Regions from separate parts of the Brevundimonas pondensis genome, predicted to be linked through region 1. Evidence: predicted binding sites of a transcription regulator. Region 1 holds the regulator's gene; the other holds the start of a gene.
The links. Region 1 encodes HrcA, which represses chaperone genes, less so after heat shock. Its sites were predicted from a motif close to GTTAGCANTCNNNNNNNNNGANTGCTAAC; they were not measured.
Positions count from the first base shown of each region.

Region 2: a site for HrcA is predicted at 2,527-2,555, ahead of groES (co-chaperone GroES). Genes of this name have one in related genera too.

Region 1 covers NZ_CP062006.1:3,259,093-3,268,122, forward strand. The annotation lists gene IFE19_RS16045 (dienelactone hydrolase family protein) at 1-258, shown strand, start outside; gene grpE (nucleotide exchange factor GrpE) at 464-1,045, opposite strand; gene hrcA (heat-inducible transcriptional repressor HrcA) at 1,087-2,175, opposite strand; gene rph (ribonuclease PH) at 2,226-2,942, shown strand; gene IFE19_RS16065 (hypothetical protein) at 3,011-3,433, shown strand; gene pnp (polyribonucleotide nucleotidyltransferase) at 3,700-5,934, opposite strand; gene rpsO (30S ribosomal protein S15) at 6,235-6,504, opposite strand; gene truB (tRNA pseudouridine(55) synthase TruB) at 6,552-7,484, opposite strand; gene rbfA (30S ribosome-binding factor RbfA) at 7,489-7,941, opposite strand; gene IFE19_RS16090 (DUF2459 domain-containing protein) at 8,006-8,698, opposite strand; gene IFE19_RS16095 (hypothetical protein) at 8,706-9,030, opposite strand, start outside.
Region 2 covers NZ_CP062006.1:3,440,728-3,449,757, reverse strand. The annotation lists gene IFE19_RS16995 (hypothetical protein) at 1-206, opposite strand, end outside; gene IFE19_RS16990 (ion channel) at 368-829, shown strand; gene IFE19_RS16985 (hypothetical protein) at 887-1,282, shown strand; gene IFE19_RS16980 (hypothetical protein) at 1,341-1,805, opposite strand; gene IFE19_RS16975 (DUF2141 domain-containing protein) at 1,917-2,363, opposite strand; gene groES (co-chaperone GroES) at 2,627-2,914, shown strand; gene groL (chaperonin GroEL) at 2,971-4,614, shown strand; gene IFE19_RS16960 (LysR substrate-binding domain-containing protein) at 4,855-5,799, opposite strand; gene IFE19_RS16955 (hypothetical protein) at 5,889-6,035, shown strand; gene IFE19_RS16950 (leucyl aminopeptidase) at 6,148-7,791, shown strand; gene greA (transcription elongation factor GreA) at 7,804-8,280, opposite strand; gene IFE19_RS16940 (TIGR03862 family flavoprotein) at 8,330-9,030, shown strand, end outside.

The sequences.
Region 1 (9,030 bases):
TGGCCGGCCGATTTGGCGGGCGAGCTGAAGGCACCAGTGCTGGGCCTCTATGGCGGGCAGGACGGCGGCATTCCCGTCGCCAGCGTCGAGGCCATGCGCTCGGCCCTGACCAAGGCCGGTGCGACCGGCAGCGAGATCATCCTCTACGACGACGCCCCGCACGGCTTCCACGCCGACTACCGCGCCAGCTACCGCGAGGCGGACGCCAGGGATGGATGGCGAAGGTTGCTGGCGTTTTTCGAGGCGCGGCTGAAATAGCCCCGCACTTCTCTTCCGTCATTCCGGGGCGCGAAGCGAACCCGGAACCCAGGCGTCTGACGCATCTGCGCCCATGCCATTGAAGCCGCCGCCTGGGCCCCGGATCGTCCCTCCGGGTCGTCCGGGGTGACGGCGGAAGAACAACCAAATGCAAACGGCCCGGAGCGTCTGCGCCGGGCCGTCGTCATTTCAGCTCAGGAAAGCCTCACGCCTTGGCGTCGAAATGCCCGCCGGTCGTGTTGGCTTCCGAATAGCCGCCGCCGGCCGGGCCCGAGCCCTTGGCCGCGACCACCACCATGGCGGCGCGCACGGTGCGGCCGAACAGGGCGTAGCCGGGTTGCAGGGTCTGGATCACCGTGCCGCCCGGCACGCTGTCCGAGGGCTGTTCCATCACGGCCTGATGCAGGTGCGGATCAAAGGCCTCGCCCGGCTGAGGCGCGACGCGGGTCAGGCCGTTGGTCTCGAAGGCCGACAGCAGCGACTTCTGCGTCAGCTCCAGACCGGTGACCATGGCAGCGGCGGGCCCCTCGGCGTCCCTGGGCGCCGACTGCAGGCCGCGTTCCAGCGTGTCGGCCACGCTCAGAAGATCCTTGGCGAAGCGCTGGATGGCGTAGGCGCGGGCGTCGTTGGCCTGGGTCTCGGCGCGGCGCTTGATGTTCTCGGCGTCGGCCACGGCGCGCAGGGCGCGGTCCTTCCATTGGTCGCGTTCGGCGATCAGGGCGTCGATCACGGCCATGTCGCCGTCTTCGGCGGCTTCCTGTGCGGCGTCGATGGCGGCCTCTCCCATGTCCTGCTCGAGTTGGTCCCGGGTCTCGTCGTTGATGTCGTTCACGTCTCTTGTCCGTCCAGAATCCGCCCCAGCACCCGGGCGGTATAGTCCACCAACGGAATGACACGGGCATAGTTCAGTCTTGCAGGGCCGATGACGCCGATGGCGCCCAGCATTCGCTGCCGACCCGTCATATAGGGCGCCGCGATCACGGCGGAACCCGAAAGCGAAAACAGTCGCGTTTCCGCGCCGATGAAGATGCGCACGCCCTGCGCCGCGCCGACCCCGTCCAGCAGGCCGATTAGCTGTTCCTTCTGCTCCAGATCGTCGAACAGGACGCGGACCCGCTCCAGATCCTCGACCGCCTGGGCGTCCTGCAACAGATTGGCGCGGCCCCGCACGATCAGGGCCCGGTCGCGCTCACCCCCGCCGGACCAGGCCGCCAGGCCGTCCTCGACCAGACGGGCGGCGGCGGCGTTCAGTTCGCGCCGGGCGGCGTCCAGTTCGGCGCTCATCTCGGTGCGCGCCTCGGCCAGGGGGCGGCCCTTCAGCCGGGCGTTGAGGAAGTTGGAGGCCTCGCTGAGCGTCGAAGGCGTCACCCCCGCCGACAGGGGCATGAGCCGGTTCTCCACCGTGCCGTCATCGCCCACCAGAACGGCCAGGGCCTGATCATGGCCCAGGGCCACGAACTCGACGTGCTTGACGCCCGCGTCGCGCACCGGGCTGGCGACGATGCCCGCCCCGCCAGCCAGACCGGACAGCAGGTTGCTGGCGGCGTCCAGCGCCTCTTCGAAATTGCGCCCCTTCCCCGCCAGTCGCGCGTCGATCTCGCGTCGCTCGTCCTGACCGATGTCCCCGACCTCCAGCAGGCCGTCGACGAACAGGCGCAGGCCCGCGTGGGTCGGCACCCGCCCGGCTGAGGTATGCGGCGAGGCCAGCAGGCCCGCCAGCGTGAGGTCCTGCATGGTGTTGCGGATCGAGGCGGGCGACAGGGCCAGGCCGCCGCGCGAAATGGTGCGCGACCCGACCGGCTCGCCCGTCTCCAGATAGGTCTCGACGATGCGGCGGAAGATGTCGCGCGCGCGCGCGTCCAGCGTCCCCAGACCAGCGGGTGCGCTTCCGAACGGCGACGGATGAGGGGCATACAGGCTCACGCTTTCAGGATAAGCACGCCCTGCTCTGGTTCCAAGGAAATCCCATGCGCCCGTCTGAACGCACCCCCGAACAACTCCGTACCGTCACGCTGGAGACCGGCGTCAACCGCTACGCCGAGGGCTCGTGCCTGGTCACCTTCGGCCATACCAAGGTCCTGTGCACCGCCTCGGTCGAGGAAAAGGTGCCGGGCTGGATGCGCAACACCGGCCAGGGCTGGGTCACCGCCGAATACGGCATGCTGCCCCGCGCCACCCACACCCGCGGCCGTCGTGAAGCCGCCGCCGGCAAGCAGTCGGGCCGTACCCAGGAAATCCAGCGCCTGATCGGCCGCAGCCTGCGCGCCGTGGTCGACCTGAAAGCCCTCGGCGAGCGTCAGGTCCTGATCGACTGCGACGTCATCCAGGCCGATGGCGGCACCCGCACCGCCTCGATCACCGGCGCCTGGGTCGCCATGGCTGTGGCCCTGAACTACCTCAAGGACGAGGGCGTGCTGAAGGCCGACCCCATCATCGATCAGGTCGCGGCTGTCTCGTGCGGCATCTTCAACGACCTGCCGGTGCTGGACCTCGACTATGAGGAAGACTCCACCGCCGAGGCCGATTCCAACTTCGTCCTGACCGGCGCCGGCGGCATCGTCGAGATCCAGGCCACGGGCGAGAAGCGCGGCTTCTCGCGTCCCGAGTTCGACCGCCTGTTCGAACTGGCCGGCATCGGCTGCACCGAGCTGTTCGCCCTGCAACGCGCGGCTCTGGGCCGCTAATTCTCGAGGACTAGGCCGCGAGGGCCGATCAAGGCATGGTGCCATCTTCTGCGAACGGAGACTGCCCCATGCGCCCCGCCCTCGCCGCCGCCCTTCTGGCCCTGTCGCTCGCCGCTTGCGGCCAGCCGCAGCCCGCGCCCGCCGAGACGCCCCCGTCGGGCGTGGACACCAAGCTCTCGCAGGAACCGATCGACGCCGTGCCGTTCAAGGAGGCGCCGCCTCCCGCCCCTGTCGCGCCGCCCAAACCCAAGACCGAGCCCGTCGTCTCCGAACCCGTTGCGGCAGCGCCCGTCGGCGAACCCGGCTCCTGCCTCGCCGAAATGGGCGAAGCCCGCTCCAAGCGTCTGGTCGAGCGCTGCATCGCCGTCAGTCCAGCGACCCGCCCGCCCTGCAACAGCGCCAACCCCTGCGCCATGATCCAGGGCGAGATCGACCGGTCCTGCGCCATGTATGGCCCGGATGAGAAGAAGCCGAAGGAATGTGCGGCCTGATCCCTCCCCCTCCCTTTCATGGGGAGGGTGGTCGCGCAGCGACCGGGTGGAGAGGGCGTGGTGATGCTAAGGCTGGCGCTCAATCAGCGAAAGCGCCCCCACCCGTCTGCCGCTTCGCGTTAGCGTCAGCCACCCTCCCCATGAGGGGGAGGGAGAAAGCGCGCTCAAGCAGCCCGCGACCGCGTCGCGGGCGATAGCGCCCTAAAAGAATAAAGGCCCCGCTGGAAACAGCGGGGCCTTCTTCATTTCAACCGTGAAGCTGTCGCTTAGTCGCGACGGCGACGGCCACGATCGCCACCGCGATCGCCGCCTTCACGCTTCGGACGGCCGCCGGTGTCTTCCGACAGCGGGGCTTCACCGCGTTCAGCGCGCTCGGCGTTGATCTTGTCGGTGATGTCTTCGCCCGTGGCTTGATCCACGACCTTCATCGACAGCTTGGTCTTGCCGCGGTCGTCGAAGCCCAGGAACTTGACCTTGACCTCTTGGCCTTCCGACAGGACGTCGGCCGGGTTGGCGACGCGTTCCAGAGCGATCTGGGACACGTGGACCAGGCCGTCCTTGGCGCCGAAGAAGTTCACGAAGGCGCCGAAGTCGACGACCTTGACCACCTTGCCGGTGTAGATCGCGCCCATTTCCGGCTCGGCGGCGATGGAGTTGATCCAGTTCTTGGCGGCGTCGATCTTCTCCTGGTCGTTGGCGGCGACCTTGATGGTGCCGTCATCGCCGATGTCGATCTTGGCGCCGGTCTTCTCGACGATCTCGCGGATCACCTTGCCGCCCGAACCGATCACTTCACGGATCTTGTCGACCGGGATCTTGATGGTTTCGATCTTGGGCGCGTGCTCGCCCAGCTCGGCGCGCGGAGCGTCCATGGCCTTCGACATTTCGTCGAGGATGTGCAGACGACCGGCCGAAGCCTGGGTCAGGGCCTGCTCCATGATCTCCTTGGTGATGCCAGCGACCTTGATGTCCATCTGAAGGCTGGTGATGCCTTCCGAGGTGCCCGCGACCTTGAAGTCCATGTCGCCCAGGTGATCTTCGTCACCCAGGATGTCCGACAGGATGGCGAACTCGCCCGACGGCTCCAGGATCAGACCCATGGCGATGCCCGAGACCGGACGGACCAACGGCACGCCGGCGTCCATCAGGGCCAGCGACGAACCGCAGACCGTGGCCATCGAGGACGAACCGTTGGACTCGGTGATCTCCGACACCAGACGGATGGTGTAGGGGAAGTCTTCCTTGGCCGGCAGCATCGGACGGATGGCGCGCCAGGCCAGCTTGCCGTGACCGATTTCGCGACGGCCGGGCGAACCCATGCGGCCAGCTTCACCCACCGAATAGGGGGGGAAGTTGTAGTGCAGCAGGAAGGACTCCTTGTAGGTGCCCGACAGGCTGTCGATGTACTGCTCGTCCTCGCCGGTGCCGAGGGTGGCGACGACCAGGGCCTGGGTTTCGCCGCGCGTGAACAGCGACGAACCGTGGGTGCGCGGCAGGACGCCGACTTCCGAAACGATGGCGCGGACCTTGTCGAGGGCGCGGCCGTCGACGCGGTGGGCGTTCTCGATGATGTCGCGACGCAGGACGTCGGCTTCGCATTCCTTGAAGGCGGCCGAGAACTTGGAGCTGTCGACGCCCTCGGGGTTCTCGTCGGTCTTCACCAGGGCGGCGGCGGCGGTCTTCTTGGCCGCGTCGACGCCCGAACGGCGCTCATACTTGCCCGGGTGGGCGTAGGCGGCCTTGATGTCTTCGCCGACCAGCTTCTTGATCGAGGCGACGACGTCGGAGTGGTCCTCGGCCTGGAAGTCGAAGGGCTCCTTGGCGGCGTGCTCGGCCAGGTCGATGATGGCGTCGATGACCGGCTGCATGCCCGCGTGCGCGAACATCAGGGCCTCGAGCATCTTCTCTTCCGACAGCTCCTTGGCTTCGGATTCGACCATCATCAGGGCGTCTTGCGTGCCGGCGACGACCAGGTCGAGCGCCGAGTCAGCCATGGCGTCGATGGCGGGGTTCAGGACCAGCTCGCCGTCGATCAGGCCGACGCGCGCGGCGCCGATGGGGCCCATGAAGGGCACGCCCGAGATGGTCAGGGCGGCCGAGGCGGCGACCATGCCCAGGACGTCCGGGTCGTTCTCCATGTCGTGCTGCAGCACGGTGATGACGACCTGGGTCTCGTTCTTGAAGCCCTTGACGAACAGGGGGCGGATCGGACGGTCGATCAGGCGCGAGACCAGGGTCTCTTTTTCCGACGGACGGCCTTCACGCTTGAAGTAGCCGCCCGGGATCTTGCCGGCCGCGAAGGTCTTTTCCTGGTAGTTGACGGTCAGCGGGAAGAAATCCAGGCCCGGCTTGGGCTGGCGGCCATAGACGACGGTGGCCAGGACCACGGTCTCGCCGTAGGTCGCCAGCACGGCGCCGTCAGCCTGACGGGCGATGCGGCCGGTTTCCAGCGTCAGCGGGCGGCCGGCCCACTCGATCGTCTTGCGTTTGATATCGAACATTTTTCTTCTTTCGTCTCCCGCGGGCGTATTCCCGACGGGGGTGTGTGGAGCCTCGGGCTGTTCAGTCCCTCGGTCCCCGAAAACCCGGTCGCGCCATCGCGTCCGGGCGGATGGAGCAAGGACCGTCCTGGCCCTCGCGTCTGCGCCGTTTCAAAGACCTGCGGCGCGCAGGAAGCTCACTGGTTGAGCGTTTTTCGAGGCGAACCGCGTCCGCTTCGAATAAGGGCTCATAGGTGCGGAACGAGGCGCGGACGTGTCCGCCCGCGCCTCGAGAAATCTATCCGCTGCCGGTCGGCCGCCTTAGCGACGCAGGCCCAGCTTGGTGATCAGAGCGACATAACGCTCGCGATCGACCTTGGTCAGGTGGTCAAGCAGACGACGACGCTGCGAGACCATCTTCAGAAGGCCGCGACGCGAGTGGTTGTCTTTCTTGTGGGTCTTGAAGTGCTCGGTCAGGTTGGCGATGCGTTCCGAAAGGATCGCGACCTGGACCTCGGCCGAGCCGGTGTCTGCAGCCGAACGAGCGTTGTCAGCGATGACTTCGCCCTTGCGTTGAGCCGTAATCGACATCGAGAGTCTCCATGTTGGAGCCCTGTCGCGCCGCCCGAAAACGAGCGCTAGGGGAGATTGAAAACACGGTCGGGTTCTAGCCGTCCGGCCCGCATGGTGCAGAGCGCGACGAGCGTTTCTCCCACGAAGGCCGACACCGTGCGCGAACCGGCGGATAGCTGGCTCTTCAAGGTCTCAACCTGACGGGGGAGCAGAACGATCGGCCGTCCCTGCCTCAGCGAGAAGGCGTCCTGTTCCGTGACGGCCAGATCCGGGATGTCGTCCAGAGCGGTCGAAACGGGCAGCAGGCCTTCCAAGGCGGCGCCCTTATGCGCCAGATCGACGAGAAAATCCAGAGTGACGGCGTTCTCGGTCGAGAACGGCCCCACCCGCTCGCGCCGCAGGGCCGAAACGTGCCCCTCGGCGCCCAGCATGGCGGCCAGGTCGCGGGCCAGGGAACGGACATAGACGCCCTTGCCCGTGCGCATGGTGATTTCCACGTGGTCGGCGTCCGGGGCGTCGGTGACGGCCGCCTCATGGATCACGACCTTGCGGGTCTCCAGCTCGAACTGCACCCCGTCGCGCGCCAGATCATAGGCCCGCTCGCCGTTGACGCGGATGGCGGAAAACTGTGGCGGCGCCTGATCGATCTCACCGACAAAGGCCGGCAGGGCCGCCTTCACCGCCTCGACCGTGGGCCGCACGTCCGAACGGGCGATGATCTCGCCCTCACGGTCGATGCTGTCGGTCGAGATGCCCCAGTGGATGGTGAAGCGATAGACCTTCTCCGCGTCCATCATGAAGGGCACGGTCTTGGTCGCTTCCCCCAGGGCGATGGGCAGGATGCCCGAGGCCAGCGGGTCCAGCGTCCCCGCGTGACCGGCCTTCTGGGCGTCGAACAGGCGGCGGACCTTCGTCACCGCCTCGGTCGACCCCATCTCATAGGGCTTGTCCAGGCAGACCCAGCCGTTGACGATCTCCCCCTTCTTGCGACGCGCCATGGTCTCAGTCTTCGTCGTGGTCGTCGATGCGTTCCACGTCGGCGCGGACGCGGGGATCATCGAACAGCCGGTCGATATGGCTGGCCGTGTCGAAGCTCTCATCGTGGCGGAAGCGCAGGTCGGGGGTGAACTTCATGTCGATATGGCGGCCTAGCTGGCCGCGCAGGAATTTGGCGTGAGCGTTCAGCGCCTTGATGATCTCGCTCTCGTGGCCCGCCGTCACAGCCGCCTCCACCCCGGCGCCCAGGGGCTCCACGAAGCAGGTGGCGTGCTTCAGGTCGGGCGACAGCCGCACCTCGGTCACCGTGATCGACACCCCCAGCAGGGCCTCGTCGTGGATCTCCTGTTCGCGCAGCACATCGACCAGGGCGTGACGGATCAATTCGCCGGCGCGCAACTGACGCTGCGACGGGCCCATCGGCCCGGTGGCGTTGCGGGTATGCTGTTTGCGGCTCATGGCGCGCCTCCTTGCATCGCTCGCCGGGGATCGGACGCCGGCTGAAAAAGCGAAGGGGCGCGGTCTAGTCGCGCGCGGCCTCGAAGTCCAGCTTGGCCGCGCGATCAGCGGTCCGCATCACCTCGCCGGAGGTCAGGCTGCGATAGGGGCGGATTGGCAATCCGGCGGCCGACAGCAGCTCCGCCGTCCAGTGATTGCACAGGTGACCGACCCAGAAGACCTCGCGGCTCTGAAAGAAGCGCGCGTCGTCACCCGCCCGAGCGGCGGCCAGAACTGGCCGCCCCGTCGCATCGATTTTCAGCGACGCCTCGACCCGCCCCCGCAGGGCCGCCATGCCCGCCGACGACAGCCTCAACGCCTGACGATCCTCTACCCGAAACCGGCGCGACGGGTCGCTCATCTCGGGGTCCAGCATGACGACCGAGGCGTTCCCGGGCCTGAAGAAGGCCCGCGCCCCGTCGACCAGCCGACCCGAGATCGGGCTCTGATCCACATAGAAGGTCGCATCGCCCCAGCCGACCAGGACCCAGTCGCCGGGCGCCAGACCCGCCGTCGCTGCGGCCAATGCTCCTTCCCCGTCCATCAGGGCGGCGCGCGGCACAGCCAGATCAGTGTGGAAACCGTTGTCGAGCAGGTAGACCGTCACCCCCGCCTCGCCCGGCGTCGCCGGATAGAGGGCCGGATCACCCGGCCGGGTCAGGGTCCACAGGGCCGCGATCAGACCGATCAGGGCCGCGATCAGAAAGCGCCCCGGCATTCCGGCTTCAGTTCGGCCCGTAGGCCAGCGGGACGTCCCTGGCCGGACCCGCGCCCTGCTGCGTCGCCCACTCGCCGCGATAGTCGTAGTTCAGCTCGACACAATGACGATACTGGCCGTCGCTCCAGCGACCGACGGCGTGCATGGTCATGGGACGCCCCGCCCGGACCCGACCGATCACCACCCAGCTCTCGTCGGCGCCGGGACAAAGAGCGCGCGAAAGGCCGCGTCCGTCGCCTTCCTGAACGATGGCGTAGACTCCGCTCTCGCTGGCGCCCGCCGGCAGGGCGCGACGCACGGCGTCAGGTCCGCCGCGCTGGAACCGGGCCGAA
Region 2 (9,030 bases), 180 kb from region 1:
CGCCGCCAATAGCTCCACTTGCTGTTTCCGCCCTCCTGAGTGCGGACAAAGACATAGCCGCGGTTCTGCACCTCGCCCTCGGCCTGTCCGGCGCGAGCGCCGACCAGGTCACGCAGATCGGACGGCGTCTGGGCGGCTGCGGGAACCGAGGCCCCCAGCAGGGCGACGCCGGCCATTGCGGCGACGGGTATCTTGAACGGAGACATGAGTCTTCTCTGCGGATCGAGGGGAGATGAAATCGACGCAAGCACAGACAGACGATCAGCATGGCTCAACAGACGCCGTTCTTCAATCGCGCACCGGGCGCGGTTGACGGTCGCAGGCGCCGCCCCCAGCATCGCCCGACACCTTTGCAGCGGGACGCCCCATGGACATGATTGTGGAACTGCTGGTCGCGACCCTCATGGTCCTGATCACGGTCGGGGTCCACGCCATGGGCCTGTTGACGCTGGGTCGCATCGTCGCCGCCAGCGACGCCAGAGCGGGAGGGGCGATCCGGCTCAACCCCCTGTCCCGTCGCGGCGCCTGGCTGACCATCAGCCTGGTGCTGGGCCTCTTCTTCCTTCATGGCGTCGAGATCTGGCTCTACGCCCTGCTGTTCCACCTGCTGGGCGCGGTCCCCGATCTGCGCGAAGCCGTCTATTTCTCGACCATCAGCTATGGCTCCATCGGCTATGGCGACGCCTCGATCACGCCGGACTGGAAACTGTTGGGCGCCATCGAGGGGGTCAACGGCGCCATCCTTCTGGGCTGGTCGATCGCCTTCTTCGTCACCGTCATGGGCCGACTTCTGCCCCCGGCGCAACGCTCGCACGACAGTTTCGACTAGGGGACGGAACCTCTACAGCAGCGTTCCCGTTTCACGGCCTCAATCAGGAACCTCCCCATGTTCAAGCCCCTTCTCCTCGCGGCCCTGATGGCCGTGGCCCTGCCGGCGACCGCTCAGGACCACAGCCGCACCGAAAGGGTCCAGTTCGCGCGCGGCGCCTCCTCGGCCACCCTGCACGGCAATATCCACGGCTATGACACCGTCGACTATGTGCTGGCCGCACGCGGCGGCCAGACGCTGAACGTGCGGCTGCAACCCACCAACGCCTCGGCCTATTTCAACGTCACCAAACAGGGCGCGGACGAGGCCCTGTTCGTCGGCTCGACCTCGGGCGATCGGTTCAGCGGTCGCCTGCCGTCCAGCGGCGACTACGTCGTGCGGGTCTATCTGATGCGCAACGCCGCCCGTCGCGACGAGCACGCCAACTACAGCCTGACCATCGGCGTTCGTTGATCGCCCATGAAAAAGGCCCGGCGTCACCGCCGGGCCTTCAATCATCGAGCGCCGGAACCTACCAGCGGCGATCGTAGCGGTAGTCGCGATCGCGACGGTTCTGATGGCTGCGCCACTCGCCGTGGTTCCGCCAATAGCGGCCGTCGCGGTAGTAGCCCCGATCATTGTCGCGACCCTGGTAACGGCCATTGTAATAGCCGTCGCGGCTATTGATGCCGTGTTCGCGTTCCCAGTGGCCCTGGTTCCGGTAGCAGCGGCCGCCACGGTAATAATCGCAGTTGTCGCGGTCGTTGTCCGAGGCCACGGCGCCCAGGGCCGCGCCGGCCAGGGCGCCGCCGGCGATATAGCGTCCGTCGCCCTGACCGATCAGGGCGCCGGCCACGCCGCCGACAACAGCCCCGAGCACAGCGTCCCGGCCGGTGTTGTCGCGGTCACGATCACGATAGTTCTGGGCGGCGGCAGGGGTGACAGCCAGCATGGTCAGAGCAACAGCGCCGACGCCGATCTTGGAAATGGTCTTCATGGCGGGGCTCCTTTCGAAAGCCGGTTGATCCGTTGTCCCCTTTTTAGGGAGCCCCCGCTGAACGACCCCAAGGGGTCCCGTTCATATTCAAGTCATCTGGCGCTGTCCCGCTCAACGTCCGGCCGGGTACTGCATGGCCACGCTCACCTGAGCGTCGCCGCTCGCCGGCACGGTGAACTTGACCTGATCAAAGGTCGGGGCGGCCCTCAGGGTCTCGCCGCGGAACATGGCCCAGCCCTCGGCGGGCATGCCGTTGGCCAGGGCCATCTGCTGGTCGCCGTTCATGTCATGCAGGACCGAGACGGAATAGTCGCCGGGCGGCACGTCCTTCAGAGTCACGACCCGGGTCCCGGCCGTGGGCGCCTTGATGATTTCGCCGTGATCGCCCGCCTGCTTCAGGAACTGGGCCGAGGTCTGCAGGCCGACCAGAAGATCGCCGCCGCGCGCCTGGACGCCGGTCACGGTGATCACAACATCTCCGGCCAGGGCTGAACCGGCCCCCATCAGCACGAAGGACGACAGGGTCGCGGCCAGGGCCGCCTTTTGAACCTTTTGCATGTCTCTCTCCTCCCTTCGCGCCCGGAGCCGATGCGGCCCTCGGACTTCACGAAGACAATGAACTTTGTAATTTAAAGTTCTTGGAGTCAACAGGCCAAAATCCGTCCCTGATTCTCCCTCCTCGCCTTGACGCCCCGAAGCGGCCCTCCTACTTGCCCGATGCGTTAGCACTCTCGCCGGCCGGCTGCCAAAGCGGCGGCCACGAGAGGGCCGCCCACCATTTCAGAACGCCCCGCTTCGGGGGTTTAAGAGGGAGAAGTCCGATGGCGTTTCGTCCGCTCGGCGATCGCGTGCTGGTCAAGCGCGTGGAAGAGGAATCCAAGACCAAGGGCGGGATCATCATCCCTGACACGGCCAAGGAAAAGCCCCAGGAAGGCGAAGTCGTCGCCGTGGGCCCCGGCGTCCGTGACGAAGACGGCAAGCACGTCGCTCTGGAACTGAAGGCCGGCGACCGCATCCTGTTCGGCAAGTGGTCGGGCACGGAAGTGAAGATCGACGGCGAAGACCTGATCATCATGAAGGAATCCGACGTCCTGGGCGTGCTGTCGTAAGACACGCTCCGGTTTCCGGTTTCTCTCGTAAAAACATCTAGATAGGAGCTGCCCGCATGGCCGCTAAAATCGTAAAGTTCAACACCGACGCCCGCGACAAGATGCTGAAGGGCGTCAACGTCCTGGCTGACGCCGTCAAGGTGACCCTGGGTCCGAAGGGCCGCAACGTCGTGATCCAGAAGTCCTTCGGCGCCCCGCGCTCGACCAAGGACGGCGTCTCGGTCGCCAAGGAAATCGAGCTGGAAGACGCCTTCGAGAACATGGGCGCCCAGATGATCCGCGAAGTCGCCTCCAAGGCGAACGACAACGCGGGCGACGGCACCACCACCGCCACCGTCCTGGCTCAGGCCATCGTGCAAGAGGGCCTGAAGGCCGTCGCCGCCGGCATGAACCCGATGGACCTGAAGCGCGGCATCGACCAGGCCGTCGCCGTGGCCCTGGACGAGGTCAAGTCGATCTCCAAGCCCGTCGCCAACAACTCCGAAATCGCCCAGGTCGGCACCATCTCGGCCAACGGCGATGAAGAAATCGGCGCGCTGATCGCCCAGGCCATGGCCAAGGTCGGCAACGAAGGCGTCATCACGGTCGAAGAAGCCAAGACCGCCGAAACCACCGTCGACATCGTCGAAGGCATGCAGTTCGACCGCGGCTACCTGTCGCCCTACTTCATCACCAACGCCGACAAGATGGAGGTCGCCCTCGAAGAGCCCCTCATCCTGCTCCACGAGAAGAAGCTGACCTCGCTGCAGCCCATGCTGCCGGTGCTGGAAGCCGTGGTTCAGTCGGGCCGTCCCCTGCTGATCATCGCCGAGGACATCGAAGGCGAAGCCCTGGCCACCCTGGTGGTCAACAAGCTGCGCGGCGGCCTGCGCGTCGCCGCCGTCAAGGCTCCGGGCTTCGGCGACCGCCGCAAGGCCATGCTGGAAGACATCGCCATCCTGACGGGCGGCCAGGTCATCTCGGAAGACCTGGGCATCAAGCTTGAGACCGTCACGCTCGACATGCTCGGCAAGGCCAAGAAGGTCCAGATCACCAAGGACGACACCACCATCGTCGAAGGCGCCGGCGAGAAGGACGGCATCGAAGCCCGCGTCTCGCAGATCAAGCGTCAGATCGAGGACACCACTTCGGACTACGACAAGGAAAAACTGCAAGAGCGTCTGGCCAAGCTGGCCGGCGGCGTCGCCGTCCTGCGCGTCGGCGGTTCGACCGAAGTCGAAGTGAAGGAAAAGAAGGACCGCGTCGACGACGCCCTCAACGCGACCCGCGCCGCTGCCGATGAAGGCATCGTCCCGGGCGGCGGCGTGGCCCTGCTGCAAGCCTCCAAGAAGCTGGTCGATCTGAAGGGCTCCAACGCCGATCAGAACGCCGGCATCGCCATCGTCCGTCGCGCCCTGCAGGCTCCGATCCGTCAGATCTCGGAAAACTCGGGCGTCGAAGGCTCGATCGTGGTCGGCAAGGTCATGGATTCGACCGACGCCACGTTCGGCTTCAACGCCCAGACCGAAGAGTACGGCGACCTCGTCCAGATGGGCGTGATCGACCCGGCCAAGGTCGTCCGTTCGGCTCTGAAGTCGGCCGCCTCGGTCGCCGGCATCATGATCACGACGGAAGCCGCTATCGCTGACGCTCCCAAGAAGGGCGGCGCCGGCGCCCCCGACATGGGCGGCATGGGCGGCATGGGCGGGATGGACTTCTAAGTCCAAACTACCTCACGCTAAGACGACAGAAGGGCGGGATCGCAAGGTCCCGCCCTTTTTCTATGCCAGACAGCGCCCCTCTCCCTCCCCTTCATGCGGAGGGGTGGTCGAAGCGAAGCGGAGACCGGGTGGGGAGGACCAGGCAATACGGAACGCGGCGCCTGCCCAGCCGATTCGCCCCCACCCGGCTTCGGCCTAACGGCCTCAGCCACCCTCCCCATAGAGGGGAGGAAGAAAAGGTTACGTCCCCGTCTCCCCCACTTGCCGGCCCGCCAGCCTTGCGCCTTCGACCACCGCCGGATCGGACCGCGCCGTGTCCAGCAGCCAGTCGCGGAAGCGGGCGATCTTGGGGGTCAGACGGCGGGCGGGCGGGTAGCAGATCCAGTAGCCCTCGGCCAAGGCGACGGTCTGATCAAAGGGCCGGACCAGCAGGCCGCGTTCGATCTCGCGCGCATAGAGGATGGGCGAGCCCAGGGCCACGCCCTGATCGCCCAGGGCCGCCGCCACCTCCATGGCCTGATTGTCGGCGGTCAGGCGCGGCGGCGGGGCCGTATCGGCGGGCGCGACCGCGGCGGCGGCGAACCAGGCGGCCCATTCATTCGGCTCGCCGACAAGATGGGCGCGCTTCAGATCGGCAGGGGTCTGCAGGTCCAGCCGGTCGCGCATGGCGGGGGTGCACAGGGGGGTGAAGACAGCGGGCATCAGGAAGCGGCTCTCCAGCCCCGGCCACTGGCCCGAACCGAAACGCAGGGCCACGTCCAGCCCGTCGGCGCCCAGCATGGACAGGGTCGGGCTGGTGTCCACCCGCACCGCCAGGTCGGGGTTAGCCAGCTGGAAGGCCCCCAGCCGCGTCGCCAGCCACTGGGTCGCCAGGGTCTGAAGCGTGGTGATGGCCAGCACCCCCTGATCGGCCTCGACCACATCCGCCACCGCGCGCCGCAACAGGGTCATGGCCTCAATCGCCGCCGTGGCCAGCCGCTCGCCCTCGGGCGTCAGCGACACCTGCCGCGTTCCGCGCACGAACAGGGCGCGGTCCAGCCGCTGTTCCAGATCGCGAATGCGCCAGCTGACCGCCGCCTGGCTCATGCCCAGGGCCTCGGCGGCGCGGGTGAAGCTGAGCAGGCGCGCGGCGGTCTCGAACACCCGCAAGGCGTCGACGGGAATGCGGGACAGGATGTCAGTCATAAGCAAGCCTTATGCATGAACCCTATCGTCTCGTTTGTGAACGCCCGGCGTCAACAGCATATTCAGGCCTCACGAAAGGAGGACGATCGATGGAAGACATTCACCGCACCCATAAGGAACCCGCGTGGGGCTGGATCGGCGCCCTGCTGGACGCCCGCAAGCCGGCCGCGCCCGCCGCGAGCAAGCCCGTCACCGCGCCCGCGCCGCCCCTGCGCCCTCGCCGCGCCGCCTGCTGACGCGCCGCGACACGGCGTCGCGGTCGGTCGCTCCGTCGCCGGAACGGTTTGCGCCGCGCCGGCGACCTTGGCCATAAAGGCCCCTTCATCGACATCGAGGGGGCTCCGACCGATGCGCCGCACCAAGACCATTCCGACCTTCGCCGCCGCAGCTGCTCTGGTCGCCGTCAGCCTGAGCGTCGCCCTGCCCGCAGACGCGCAATCGCGTCGCGCCACGGCTGTGGAAGCACCGGCGTCCCTGACGCCCCGCGCAACCCCCGCCGCGCAGCGCGCCGTCACCTTCGCCGCCGCGCCCGGCCAGCCCTCGGGCGCCCTGATCCTGCCGCTCGGCGCCGAGGCTGACCTAGCCGCGCGCGGCGCGTCCCTGAGCCCCGCCGTGCGCGAGGCCGTCGCCGCGGCTCTGAGCGCCGCCCGCTTCGACTACAAGGCCCGGCAAACCCTGAGCCTGCACGGTGTCGGCGGCTGGGACCGCATCCTGATCCTCGGTCTGCCGACGGACGCCAAGGCCGCCGAGGTTCAGACCGCCGGCATCGTCGCCGGCCGCGTCCTGATCGCCCAGCCTGCTGAGATGACCGTCCTGACCGCTGGCCTGTCCGCCGACAGTGTCGCCGAACTGGCGACCGGCCTCGGCCTCGGCCAATATCGCTCCGACCTGCACCGCACCACCGGCCGCGACGTCGCCGCGCCGGGCGGGATCACCCTCGTCGCCGACGACGCGTCTGGCGCCCAGGCCGCCTGGCGCCGTGGCTCGGCTCTGGTCGAGGCCATGGCCTGGACCCGCGACATCTCCAATGAGCCCGCCAACGTCATCTACCCCGAGAGCTTCGTCGAACGCGCCCGCACCGCCTTCGCCGGCATCCCCGGCGTCGAGATCGAAGTTCTGGACGTGCCCGCCATGCAGCGCCTCGGCATGGGTTCGCTGCTCGGCGTCGGACAGGGTTCGCCGCGTCCCCCGCGCCTGCTGGTCGTGCGCTACAAGGGACAGGGCGCGCCTGACGCCGGTCCGGTCGCCCTGCTGGGCAAGGGCATCACCTTCGATTCCGGCGGCATCTCGATCAAGCCGGGCGCCAATATGGGCAATATGAAGATGGACATGTCCGGCGCCGCCAGCGTCGTCGGGGCCGTCCTGGCTCTGGCCAAGGCGGGCGCCCCGGTCGATGTGGCCGCTGTCGCCGCGCTTGCCGAAAACATGCCCGACGGAAACGCCATCCGTCCCGGCGACGTCCTGACCGCCATGAACGGCCGCACCATCGAGATCATCTCGACCGACGCCGAGGGTCGTCTGGTCCTGGCCGACGCCGTGGTCTGGGCCGACACCCGACTGGACCCCGCCGCCATCGTCGACGTGGCCACCCTGACCGGCTCGGTCGGCGGGGCTCTCGGCAACGACTACGCGGGCCTGTTCAGCCGCCACGACGCCCTGGCAGACCAGTTGAAGACGGCGGGCGACGCCACCGGCGAGCGCCTGTGGCGCCTGCCGCTGCATCCCTCCTATGTCGGCGCGACCGGCTCGACCATCGCCGACATCAAGAACTCGGGCGAGGGCGGCGCGGGCGCGGGCACGGGCGCCCACTTCATCGGCTATTTCGCCCGTCCGGAGACGCCCTGGGCGCATCTGGACATCGCCAACATGGCCTTCGGCGGCGCCAATGACGTCAAGCCGGCCGGCTCGGCGGGCTTCAGCGTGCGCCTGCTGGAACGCTTCGTGCGCGACTTCCAGCCGGTCGCGAAAGAGAAGGGGACGGGCGGTTTCTAGCCCGCCACGCCCTCAGTCGACAGCGACGATCTCGACCGACTGGCCCGCGACCGTCGCCTCATCCCCCTCGCGCTTGCCCATCAGGGCGCGGGCCAGGGGTGAGACGTGGCTGACCGAGCCCTTGGCCGGGTCCGCCTCGTCCTCGCCGACGATGCGCCAGGTCTGGGTCCGTCCGTCCTCACGCTCGATGGTCACGGAGCCGCCGAAACGCACCCGGCCGTCCAGCGTGGTCTCCAGCAACTGGGCCGAGGCCCGTCGCGCGGACCAGTAGCGCAGGTCCCGCGTGGCCCGAGCCATCGCCGTGCGGTCGGCCTCGATCGAACCTTCGGTCTGCGCCTTGGTGTAGGCCGCCCGCGCCGCCGCCAGCTCGGCCTCGATCATCGCCAGCCCCTCGGGCGTGACGTGGTTGGGGTGGGGCGAGATCGGGCGGTCCACCAGGTCGGCGGCCGTGGCTTCCAGATCTTCTTCTCGGGTGAAGGCGACGCTCATAGGGACAGAGCGTATGCCGTTCGCAGACGTTCCGGTCTAGGAAGGTCTGATGACCGATGCGCCTTCCTCCATATCCCCGACTGTCGCCGTGATCGGCGCCGGCCCCGCCGGACTTATGGCCGCCGAACGCCTGGCCCAGGCGGGTCTGCGCGTCACCGTGCATGAGCGGATGCCCTCGGTCGCGCGCAAATTCCTGATGGCTGGGCGCGGCGGGTTGAACCTGACCCATTCGGAGCCGCTGGAGCCCTTCCTCGACCGCTATGGCCCGGCGCGCGACCGCATCAGCGGCTGGCTCGACGCCTTCTCGCCCGCCGACCTGACCGCCTGGGTCGAGGGATTGGGACAGGAAACCTTTGTCGGCTCCTCGGGCCGGGTCTTCCCCAAGGCGATGAAGGCCTCGCCCCTGCTGCGGGCCTGGCTGGCGCGGCTGGAGGGGCTGGGCGTCGAGATCCGCACCCGTTCGCGCTGGACCGGCTGGACCGACGGCGCGCTGAGTTTCGACACCCCCGAGGGCGAGACGCTGGAACGGCCCGAGGCCGTGGTGCTGGCGCTCGGCGGGTCGAGCTGGGCCAAGCTGGGCTCCGACGCCGCCTGGGTTCCGGGACTGGAAGAAGCCGGCGTCGCCGTGGCGCCGTTCCGCCCGTCCAACGTCGGCTTTGACGTCGCCTGGTCGCCCCTGCTGCGCGAGCGCTTCGCCGGTCGGCCGGTCAAGGGCGTGGCCCTGACCCATGCCGGGCGCACCGTGCGGGG